Regions from separate parts of the Aminobacter sp. NyZ550 genome, predicted to be linked through region 2. Evidence: riboswitches for the same ligand, from Rfam matches in the RefSeq annotation. Region 2 holds a riboswitch; the other holds the start of a gene.
The links. Region 2 has a riboswitch for cobalamin ahead of N7E70_RS13795 (DUF1636 family protein). Riboswitches for the same ligand answer to the same signal wherever they lie in the genome.
Positions count from the first base shown of each region.

Region 1: linked by a shared signal. The riboswitch ahead of bluB (5,6-dimethylbenzimidazole synthase) and the one ahead of N7E70_RS13795 (DUF1636 family protein) in region 2 are both predicted to bind cobalamin.

Region 1 covers NZ_CP114190.1:2,008,456-2,013,822, reverse strand. Annotated here, with positions in the region: gene N7E70_RS09940 (KpsF/GutQ family sugar-phosphate isomerase) at 1-545, opposite strand, end outside; gene N7E70_RS09935 (outer membrane beta-barrel protein) at 696-2,381, shown strand; gene bluB (5,6-dimethylbenzimidazole synthase) at 2,378-3,133, opposite strand; cobalamin riboswitch at 3,160-3,342, opposite strand; gene galU (UTP--glucose-1-phosphate uridylyltransferase GalU) at 3,406-4,293, opposite strand; gene N7E70_RS09920 (lytic murein transglycosylase) at 4,541-5,367, shown strand, end outside.
Region 2 covers NZ_CP114190.1:2,809,142-2,814,508, reverse strand. Annotated here, with positions in the region: gene N7E70_RS13805 (NADH-quinone oxidoreductase subunit A) at 1-36, opposite strand, end outside; gene N7E70_RS13800 (winged helix-turn-helix domain-containing protein) at 380-1,606, shown strand; cobalamin riboswitch at 1,602-1,804, shown strand; gene N7E70_RS13795 (DUF1636 family protein) at 1,842-2,276, shown strand; gene cobW (cobalamin biosynthesis protein CobW) at 2,273-3,310, shown strand; gene cobN (cobaltochelatase subunit CobN) at 3,325-5,367, shown strand, end outside.

The sequences.
Region 1 (5,367 bases), 800 kb from region 2:
GCCAGCGCGTCGCCGACGACGAGTTGCAGCAGCGTCGACGTCGTCGGCGCAAGACCGTGCGGACAGGCTTCCGGCGCCCGGGGCAATGACAGGACGACGTCGGCCTGACGCGCCAAGGCGGACGTATCGCCGGCCGTCAGCGCAATCAGCGGGATCGAAAAGCGCCTCGAATAGGCAACGATACCCTTGAGCTCTGCTGTTTCACCCGACCAGGAGAGTGCGACGATCGCGTCTTCCCTGGTGATCATGCCGAGATCGCCGTGAATGGCTTCCGAAGGATGGACGAAATAGGCCGGAGTCCCGGTGGAGGCGAAGGTCGCCGCCAGCTTGGAGCCGATATGCCCACTTTTGCCGACGCCGGTGATGATCGCCCGGCCGCTGAGCTGGCCCAGGATCGAGACAGCCCTGGCGAATGGCTCGGCGAGCGGGCCTTCAAGCGCTGCGACAAGCGCGGCGATGCCGGCCTGCTCGATGGTGACGGTGCGGAGCGCGGAGGCGATCGACGCCTGCCCGTCCGGCTCTTTTTTCAGCGATCCAGCGTGCATGGCGCATGCGTTAGCGCGTCGGCGTGCGGCTGTCCATGATTATCCGCCCAAAACGAGGCCTCTCAGGGCGTGCGGGAAACGCTCCGTTAACCATGGCGATTTACCAGTTGGTAAGTGCGACGCCCTTGCGTCGGCGAAGCAGTGGGAAAGATGGCGCAGATCAGGCCGGAGCAACGGACACAGACCACGGCACTCCGCATCTTGCTGGCGACGGCAAGCGTGGCGACGTTGCTGTGCGCCGCACCGCTGCATGCCCAGGAAACCGCCTTGCGCGGACCGGTCAGCGAAGACGACATCAACAACACCCTGCGGCTTTACAAAAGGCGCCCTGCGGCCGAGCAGGCGCAGGACCAGGCACCGGCCTACCAGCCGGTCAGCCCCGGCGCGATTCCAACCCAGGCTGACGCTGAGGCCACCGATTTGTTCAGCGAACCGCCCAACGCCGACGGCACATCGGCCGGCTCCTTGCCATCCGCCCGTCCGCCCACGACCGCGCGCCAGCGCGCCCGCGAGGCACGCGAGCGGCTGGCCGGCACCGCCGCGCCGACGGCTGCCGAGCGGCCAGCAGTGCCGGCAGCCGACGAAGAGCTGACCACCGGCACCGTGCGCCAGGGCACCGTCGATTCCGAAACGGAGATCGAGAACGGACCCGAAGCCGAGCGCCAGCGCGCCATCGAAGGCCGCAGGCCTCAGCCGGATGCGAACCCGTTCGAGCCGACTGGCATCCGTTTCGGCACCTTCGTTCTGAAGCCGAGCCTTGAACAGGGCGTCACCGCGACGTCGAATGCGGATTCCAGCTTTAACGGAAAGTCGGCCGTTCTGTCCGAGACGACCCTCAGGCTGAACGCCGCGTCCGATTGGGAGAGCCATTCGGCGACCATCGACGCCTATGGCAACTACCGAAAATCCATCTCCGGCCAGGAGGTCAAGGATCTCAGCGGCGGCATCGACGGGCGGCTGCAGCTCGATCTCGCCGACGACATGCGCGCATTGGCGCGGCTCGGCTACAGCATGCGCCCGGAATCGACGTCGTCGCCCGTGGTCATCTCCGGCACCGCCGAGCGGCCGACCCTGCACACGCTGAACGGCGCGCTGGGTGTCGAAAAGGCCGTCGGCAAGTTCCGCTTCGGAGTGACCGGCGAAGCTGTCGACGAAAGCTACAGCGACGCCGAACTGACCGACGGCACCACGCTCTCACAGAAGGACCGCGACTCCAGACTCTATACCGGCAAGGTCCGCGTCGGCTACGAGGTCTCACCGGCGTTGACGCCCTTTGGCGAGGTCGAATTCGGCCGCCGGGTCTATGACCTGCGCTTCGACACCGCCGGTTTCGAGCGCTCGTCCAAGCGTACCGGCGCCCGCGCCGGCGTCGAGATCGACATGGGCGAAAAATTCGGCGGCGAGATTTCGGCCGGCTGGATTTCGGAGGATTTCGACGACGACCGGCTGAAGACGGTTTCCGCCGCGACGATTGCCGCTGATCTCAGATGGTCGCCGATGCGCGGCACGATCGTCGGCCTGACCGGCGAAACCCTGGTCGAAGGTTCGACCACTGCCGGCGACAGCGGTTCGGTGCTCTACAACGGCCGCCTCAGCGTCGAACGGCAGATCCGTTCCAACCTGACTGCATTCCTCGCCGGCGGCGTCGGCTACCGCGACTATGCCAGCTCGAACGACCACGAGCTGAGGCTCAGCGCCGAAGCGGGCCTGACCTGGTGGCTCAACCGCTACGCCGGCCTGACCGGCAAGCTGCGCCATGAGACCTTCGACAGCACCTTGCCGTTCCGCGACGCCAAGACCAACAGCGTCTTCGTCGGGTTGAAAATCCAGCGCTAACCTGCTTGGGGCAAACCGCCGATCGCGGCGGCTGCGGCCCTCAAGGCCGTCTCCCCCTGCCCCGCATAGACCTCGCTCATGATCAGCTCGGCAAGCGGCAGACGGCATCCCCAGCCATGGCGCTCGAGATCGGGCTTGTCGGCGAATTCGCTGACGTGGCCGACGCAGAGATAGGCCACCGGCACGACGTGATCGGGAATGCCTAGCAACTGCTTCAGCGCCTCGCGATCGAGGATGCTGACCCAGCCGACGCCTATGCCCTCGGCACGCGCGGCGAGCCAGAAATTCTGAACTGCGCAGACGGTGCTGAAGAGGTCCATCTCGGGATTGTGCCATCGCCCGAGCGGAGAGTTTGCCGAACGGCTGCGGTCGCAGGTGATGACCAGGTTGAGCGGGCTTTCGCAGATGCCTTCGAGCTTGAGCTTGCGGTACAGCTGCCGCCGCTCCTCGGCGATCTCAGGCAGTTCCTGCTGCCGCGCCGCAAAGAACAGGTCGCGGACCCGCTCGCGTCGTTCGCGATCTCTGATGACGATGAAGTTCCACGGCTGCATGAAGCCGACCGACGGCGCGTGATGGGCAGCCAGCAGCAGCCGCGCCAGCACATCGTCGTCGATCGGATCAGGCAGAAAATGGCTGCGAACGTCGCGGCGCGTGAAGATGGCGCGGTAAACGGCATCCTGTGCGGCGATATCGAAACAGCCTGAAACGGCCTTCAACTGGTCAGCAAGCATCGCATATCCCCTGGCGAGCATGTCGGTTCCCTCCGCCTGACCATGCGGAGGTCGATGTCTGCCGGGCCGGTCTTCTGGCTCGAGTTCAACCCGTCTGCGGCGCCTTCCCGTTGGATGAACAGTGGCCTCTGCCGATACGGTCCCTCTTACAGCGTTGGGCACGCCACGGATTTGCACCGTGTTCCCGATTCTCCCGCATCGCTGCGGGCACCTGGCAGGGTATTTCTAGCGGCAGCAGCGGCCGAAAGCCATCGCACCGTGCGTCCAAGCCTGACGCACAGGCGACATGTGGCTTATTTGCCCAGCTTGATCTCGCCGAGCAGCCCTTCGATGACGCCGGCCATGCTCCTGCTGAGATCGGAGCGCGACAAGGCAAAGGCAACGTTGGCTTCGACGAAACCTTCCGGCGAGCCGCAGTCGAAGGTGCGGCCGCGATAATGATAGCCGTAGAACGACTGCATCTTCTCGAGCTTGAGCATGGCGTCGGTCAGCTGGATCTCGTCGCCGGCGCCACGCTCCTGGCTTGCCAGGATCTTGAAAATCTCCGGCTGCAGAATGTAGCGGCCATTGATGAACAGGTTCGAGGGTGCCGTGCCCTGCTTGGGCTTTTCCACCATGCCCTCGATCTCGAAGCCGGTGTGAACCGACTTGCCCTTGCCGACGATGCCGTATTTGTGCGCCTCGGCCGGGTCGCATTCCTGGACGGCGATGATGTTGTTGCCGGTCTCGGCATAGAGCTCGACCATCTCGCGCATGCAGCTCTTTTCCGACTGCATGATCATGTCGGGCAACAGCAGCGCGAAGGGCTCGTCGCCGACCAGCTCGCGCGCACACCACACTGCGTGGCCAAGGCCGAGCGGTACCTGCTGTCGCGTGAACGAGGTCTGGCCCGGGGCCGGCTGCAACCGCTGCAGGCGCTCCAGTTGCTCGGTCTTGCCGCGCTGGGCCAGCGTATCATAAAGTTCGAACTGGACGTCGAAATGGTCTTCGATGACCGCCTTGTTGCGGCCCGTGACAAAGATGAAATGTTCGATGCCCGCTTCGCGCGCCTCGTCGACCACGTACTGGATCACAGGGCGATCGACCACAGTCAGCATTTCCTTGGGGATAGACTTGGTGGCAGGCAGAAAACGCGTGCCAAGGCCCGCGACCGGAAAAACTGCCTTGCGAACTCTTTTCATTGCGTGGTCGTCCGATAGAGGGATGTATCGGACGCCAACTTTGCCACGCCCGAATTGATGAATACTGAATGCGTTCACATATTCGGCGACAGCGGGCAAGACCATTGATCACGCGATCTTGATTGTCCGAACAGCTAGGTGGACAATCCCTCAACCCGCTTTTCGTTCCCCAACGGGTCTATGGTAAACTGATTGATAACCGGCATCGGCGATGAATCGTGTTTCTGATCTCTCCAAGGAGGAAAGAATGCCCCTTCGCAAGACCGCCAAAGGCCTCCTGAGCGCCGCTGCCCTTTCGCTGGCATTGATGCTTCCGGCCGGCCCGGCGGCCGCCGAAGCCGGTTTCCAGCGCTGGGTGGCGAGCTTCCGCTCCGTCGCCGCAGACAACGGGATTTCCGGTTCGACCTATGACCGCGCCTTTCGTGGCGTGACCTCGGCCGACCCCGAAGTACTTGAAAAGGCCCGCTTTCAGCCCGAATTCACCGCGCCCGTCTGGGACTATTTCGACAATCGCGTCCATGACCAGTCAATTGCTGTCGGTCGCGAGATGGCGCGCAAGTGGAAACCCTGGCTCGACCGCATCGAGGCCAAGTATGGCGTCGACCGCTACATCCTGCTCGCCATCTGGTCGATGGAATCGAACTACGGCGAGATTCTCAAGAACGACAAGGTGATGCGCAATGTCGTGCGGTCGCTGGCGACGCTCGCCTATGGCGACCAGCGCCGGGCGAAGTTCGCCCGCACCCAGCTGATCGCGGCGCTGAAGATCCTGCAGCGCGGCGACATCGACGAAAGTCACCTCGTCGGCTCCTGGGCCGGCGCGATGGGCCACACCCAGTTCATCCCGACCAGCTACCAGGCCTACGCGGTCGATGCCGACGGCAATGGCAAGCGCGACATCTGGAACTCCGTGCCCGACGCGCTCGCCACCGCAGCCAACCTTCTGAAGAAGAACGGCTGGCAGGCCGGCAAGACCTGGGGTTACGAAGTGGTGCTGCCCGCTGGTCAGAAGTTCCCGACGGGATCGCTGACGCTCGACAAATGGGCATCGCTCGGCATCGAACGCGCCAACGG
Region 2 (5,367 bases):
GACGATGGGCAGGTACGAACTCAGGAGAGCGTTCATGCTGCGAATTCCGTTGGTGGCCTATCCACCCAGATTTACAGCACGGGGTCCGTTTCCGGAAGCGCGACAGATTCTCGCCGAGCCGGACGAAACGGTCGTGCTGCAATGCGGCGACGGTTAGCGCAGCCGGTCGGTCGAAGCAAGTCCAACCTTGGCCAAAACGTGGCAAAGCACACTGCTGGCCCAAAATCCTGCGCGTGTGGCTCCCCTTTGATTTCCTTCGTTTTTTACTCAAGTTTACGCTCCTGACAAGACCGGAACCCAAGTTCTGCTAGCATTTGCAGCAAAGGTCGATTCTCGTGCCCTTGCGTCACTCCTCAAGAGACTGCGATAGCTTGCCGCAATGAAGGAAAAACTCTCACTCGCCACGGCCCGCCGCATCGCATTGGCGGCCCAGGGATTTGCCGACCCGCGCCCCACCGGCGCGATCACGCGGCGTCACCTGCAGCGCGTGCTCGACCGCACCGGCCTGCTGCAGATCGACTCGGTCAGCGCCGTCGTGCGCGCCCACTACATGCCGCTCTATTCGCGACTAGGCTCCTACCCCATGGCCCTGCTCGACGACGCCATGGCTCCAAAGAAGCGCATGCTGTTCGAATACTGGGCGCATGAAGCGTCGCTGCTGCCGCTGGAGACCTTTCCGTTGTTGCGCTGGCGCATGGCGCGGGCCGAGGACGGGATGTATGGCGGGCTTGCCAAGTTCGGCCGTGCCAACAGGCCCTATATAGAAGAGATCTTTCGCCAGGTGGTCGACCGCGGTCCGATCGCCGCTTCCGACATCGAGGGCGCCAAGGGTTCCGGCGGCTGGTGGGGCTGGAGCCAGGAAAAGCATGCCTTCGAATGGCTGTTCTGGGCCGGCCGCATCACCACCCATTCGCGGCGTGGCTTCGAACGCCTCTACGATCTGCCTGAGCGCGTGCTCCCGGCCGGCATATACGACCGTCCAGCTCCCCAGACCGAGGATGCGCATCGCGATCTCTTGCGAATCTCCGCCCGCGCCCATGGCATCGCCACCGGCATCTGCCTGCGCGACTATTTCCGCCTGTCGCCAGCCGACATGAAAGGCCGGCTCGAAGAGCTGGTCGAGACCGGCGAACTGATTCCCGTCCGCGTCGAAGGCTGGGACCGGCAGGCCTATCTCCACGCCGATGCGCGCATTCCGCGCAAGATCCAGGCACGCGCCCTGCTTGCGCCCTTCGATCCGCTCGTCTTCGAGCGCACCCGTGCCGAGCAATTGTTCGACTTCCGCTACCGCATCGAAATCTACACCCCGGCTGAGAAGCGCCAGTACGGCTACTACGTCCTGCCCTTCCTTCTGGGCGAGCGCATCGTCGCCCGCATCGACCTGAAGGCCGACCGACCGGCGGGTATCCTGCGCGTCCACGCCGCCTATGCAGAGCCCTGTGCGCCACCGGAAACCGCAGCCGAACTTTACGAAGAACTCCAGCAGATGCGCGACTGGCTCGGCCTCGAAAGCATCGAGGTGACGCCCGCGGGCGATCTCGGACCCGGCCTGAGCGACATTGCGGGTCGCTCCGCCTCGTTGACTCCACCCCTCGCGAAAGCCTAAATCGCCCACAGACGGTCCTTCGCCCGCAACGGCGAAGGCTAAGAGGGAATGCGGTGCGCGCCGGTGGCGTCAAATCCGCGGCTGTCCCCGCAACTGTGAGCGAAGAGCCAAGCTCGAAGACCACTGGGATTTTCCCGGGAAGGCGAGCGAAGGCGACGATCCGCAAGCCAGGAGACCTGCCGTCGCAGACATTGATCCGATCGCCTGGCGGGTGCCCCGGGCAAGGAGCCTGGATTTGGATTTCGACGACAACCTTCCGGTCGCATCAGCCGACGCATCCTGCGATGCAGCCGACGCGCGCCCATGCGACGTGACCATCCTCGTCTGCTCATCCTGCCGCGACGAAACCGGGTCCGACGCCCATCCACGCGCCGGCGCCCAGCTTGCCGAGCACGCCCGCCTCGCCGCCAATGGCGAGATCGCCGTGCGCAGCGTCGAGTGCCTGGGCAACTGCAAGCGCCGCCTTAGCGCCGCCCTGATCCGCGACGGCGCGTGGAGCTACGTCTTCGGCGATCTCAACACCATGTCGGGCGACGATCTCGTCGCCGGCGCAAGACTCTTCGCCACCTCGACCGACGGCCTGATCCCCTGGCGCGGCCGTCCCGATAGCCTCAAGCGCGGCCTCGTCGCGCGCATCCCACCACTTGCTCTCATCAAGGAAGATACATGACCGCCTCCCTCGAACGCGTTCCCTGCACCGTCGTCACCGGCTTTCTCGGCGCCGGCAAGACCACGCTGCTGCGCAACATCCTCGAGAACTCCAAGGGCAAGCGCCTCGCCATCATCGTCAACGAGTTCGGCGATGTCGGCATCGACGGCGAGATTCTCAAGGGCTGCGGCGTCGATACCTGCCCGGAGGAAAACATCGTCGAACTGGCCAATGGCTGCATCTGCTGCACCGTCGCCGACGACTTTGTCCCTGCCCTCGACCAAATCCTGTCGCTTACACCGAGGGTTGACCACATCCTGATCGAGACCTCGGGCCTGGCGCTGCCCAAGCCGCTGGTCCAGGCCTTCCAGTGGCCAACGGTCAAGAGCCGCGTGACGGTCGACGGCGTCATCGCCGTGGTCGACGGTCCTGCGCTGGCCGCAGGTAAAGTTGCCTCCGACATGGAAGCGCTCGCCGCCCAGCGCAGTGCGGACGATTCGCTCGACCACGACGACCCGGTCGAGGAAGTGTTCGAGGATCAGGTCGCCTGCGCCGATCTCATCATCCTGTCCAAGAGCGACCTGCTCGACGAAGCCGGCCACGCCCGCGCCACCGCCATCGTGCGCGAGCACCTGGCACGCGCCGTCAAGATCGTGCCGTCGGCGCATGGCAAGGTCGATCCGTCGGTGCTGCTCGGCCTCGGCCTCGCCGTCGAGGACGACATCGAAAACCGCAAGACCCATCACGACGGGGCGTTCGACCACGAGCATGACGACTTCGATACCTTCGTCATCGAGATCCCGTCGATCGCCAACCCGGACGAACTGGCGAAACGCGTCGCCACCGCCGCCGAAGAAGAGAACGTGTTGCGTGTAAAGGGCTTCGTCGACGTCGGCGGCAAGCCGATGCGGCTGCTCGTGCAGGCCGTCGGACCGCGCGTCAACCACTATTATGACCGTGCCTGGACCGCAGAGGACGACCGCCGCTCGCGCCTGGTCGTGATCGGCCTCAAGGGTCTCGACCGCCCGGCCATCGAGCGTATCCTAGTCGGCTGAACCGGACAGCCGGGATGCACATCCTCACCACCACCTCCGCCTCGCTCGATGACCTGATCGAGCCTGTCGACCTCAGGCAGAAGCCTGCGGATGTGGTGGCGCTGTCCTTCACCGACAGCGATCTAGCCGGCCTCGCCGGCGCCTGGAAGGCGGATGCGGACAACTTGCCATCGATGCGGCTCGCAAGCCTGCGCGACCTCCGCCATCCGATGTCGGTCGATCTCTGGATCGACAGCGTCGCCAGCCACGCCAAGGTCATCCTTGTCCGCATTCTCGGCGGCCACGACTGGTGGCGCTACGGCTGCGACCAGCTTGCCGCGATGGCGCGCGAAAAAGGCATCGCGCTGGCGCTCTTGCCGGGCGAAAGCCACGACGAGGATCTCAGGCTGATCGAGGCCTCGACCCTGCCGCGCACCGAACTCGACGCTCTGCTCGGCTATTTCCGCGAGGGCGGCCCGGAGAACATGAAGGCGCTGGTGGCGCGGCTGGCAGCTCTGGCGGGTGGCAAGAATGCCATGGCAGCACCCGTCGCAGTGCCGAAGGCGGGTTTTTATGATCCGGCGCGGGGCATCGTCTGTGATTTAGAAGCCTCTTTTGCCGGATGGACCAGCGCCTCTGCGCAGGTGTCCGGCAGGACAGAGGGGGGTGCGCAGGATCACGCCATCTCCAGCTCTCCTGCCATCCCCATCCTCTTCTACCGTTCGATGCTGCTCGCCGCCGACGTCGCCCCTATCGACGCGTTGGTCGAGGCACTGAGAGCACAGGGCCTCCGCCCCGTCCCGATTTTCGTCTCAAGCCTCAAGGATAAGGCCTCCCTAGCATTCGTCGAAGCAGCCCTGGACCAGCTCGCGCCTACGGCCATCATCACCGCAACCGCCTTCGCCGCCGGCGCCGGCGCCGAACCGGGCACGGAAACGCTGTTCGACCGCGCCCGCGTGCCGGTGTTCCAGGTCATCGTCGCCACCACCCGCCGCGAGGCCTGGGAAGGCAGCCCGCGCGGCCTTGCGCCCGCCGATCTTGCCATGCATGTGGTGATGCCCGAACTCGACGGTCGCATCCTCGCCGGCGCCATCTCGTTCAAGGCGGAGAGCGAAGTCGACCCAGCCCTCGGTTTCCGCGCCTTCGCCAACCGGCCCGAGTCCGATCGCGTCGAGCAGGTCGCCCGCCGCATCGCCGCCCACCTCAGGCTGCGCCAGACACCGCCCGAAAAGCGCAAGCTGGCGATTCTCGTCCCCGACTATCCCAGCGCCCCCGGTCGCACCGGCTATGCCGTCGGCCTCGACGTTCCATCAAGCGTGCTCGCCATGCTGCACGACCTCAAGGAGGCCGGCTACACAGTTGAATCGATTCCGCAATCGCCGCGCGCATTGCTCGACCTGATTGAGGCTGGTGGGCAAGGGCTGGCGCTCGAAGACTATCTCACGCTTGCCGAAGATCTGCCTGGGGAGGCGAGGAAAGCTGTCGAAGCGGCGTGGGGCTATCCCGAAGCGGAGGCTACAGGCGGAAGTGCGCGCTCTACATTGCCCCACTTCGCCTTCCGCGCCGCCACCTTCGGCAACGTCACCGTCGCCCTCGCCCCTGACCGCGGCCGTTCGGCCGATCGCCGCGCCGACTATCACGACCCGACGCTGCCGCCGCGCCACGCGCTGCTTGCCTTCGGCCTCTGGCTGCAGAAGTCGCTCGGCATCCACGCCATCGTCCATGTCGGCGCCCATGGCACGCTCGAATGGCTGCCCGGCAAGGCGGTGGCACTGAGCCGGAACTGCTTTCCCGAAATCGTCACCGGCTCGCTGCCGGTGGTCTATCCCTTCATCGTCTCCAATCCCGGCGAGGCGGCCCAGGCCAAGCGTCGCATCGCAGCGATCACGCTTGGCCACCTGCCGCCGCCGCTCGCCGCTGCCGGCCTGGACGAACACCAGCAGAAGCTCGAGCGCCTGGTCGACGAATACGCCCAGGCAGACGGCCTCGACCGTCGTCGCCGCGACCGCCTGGCCAAGCTCATCGTCGAAACGGCGTCGCAGACCGGCCTTGCTGCCGAGGCCGGCGTCGCCGGGACC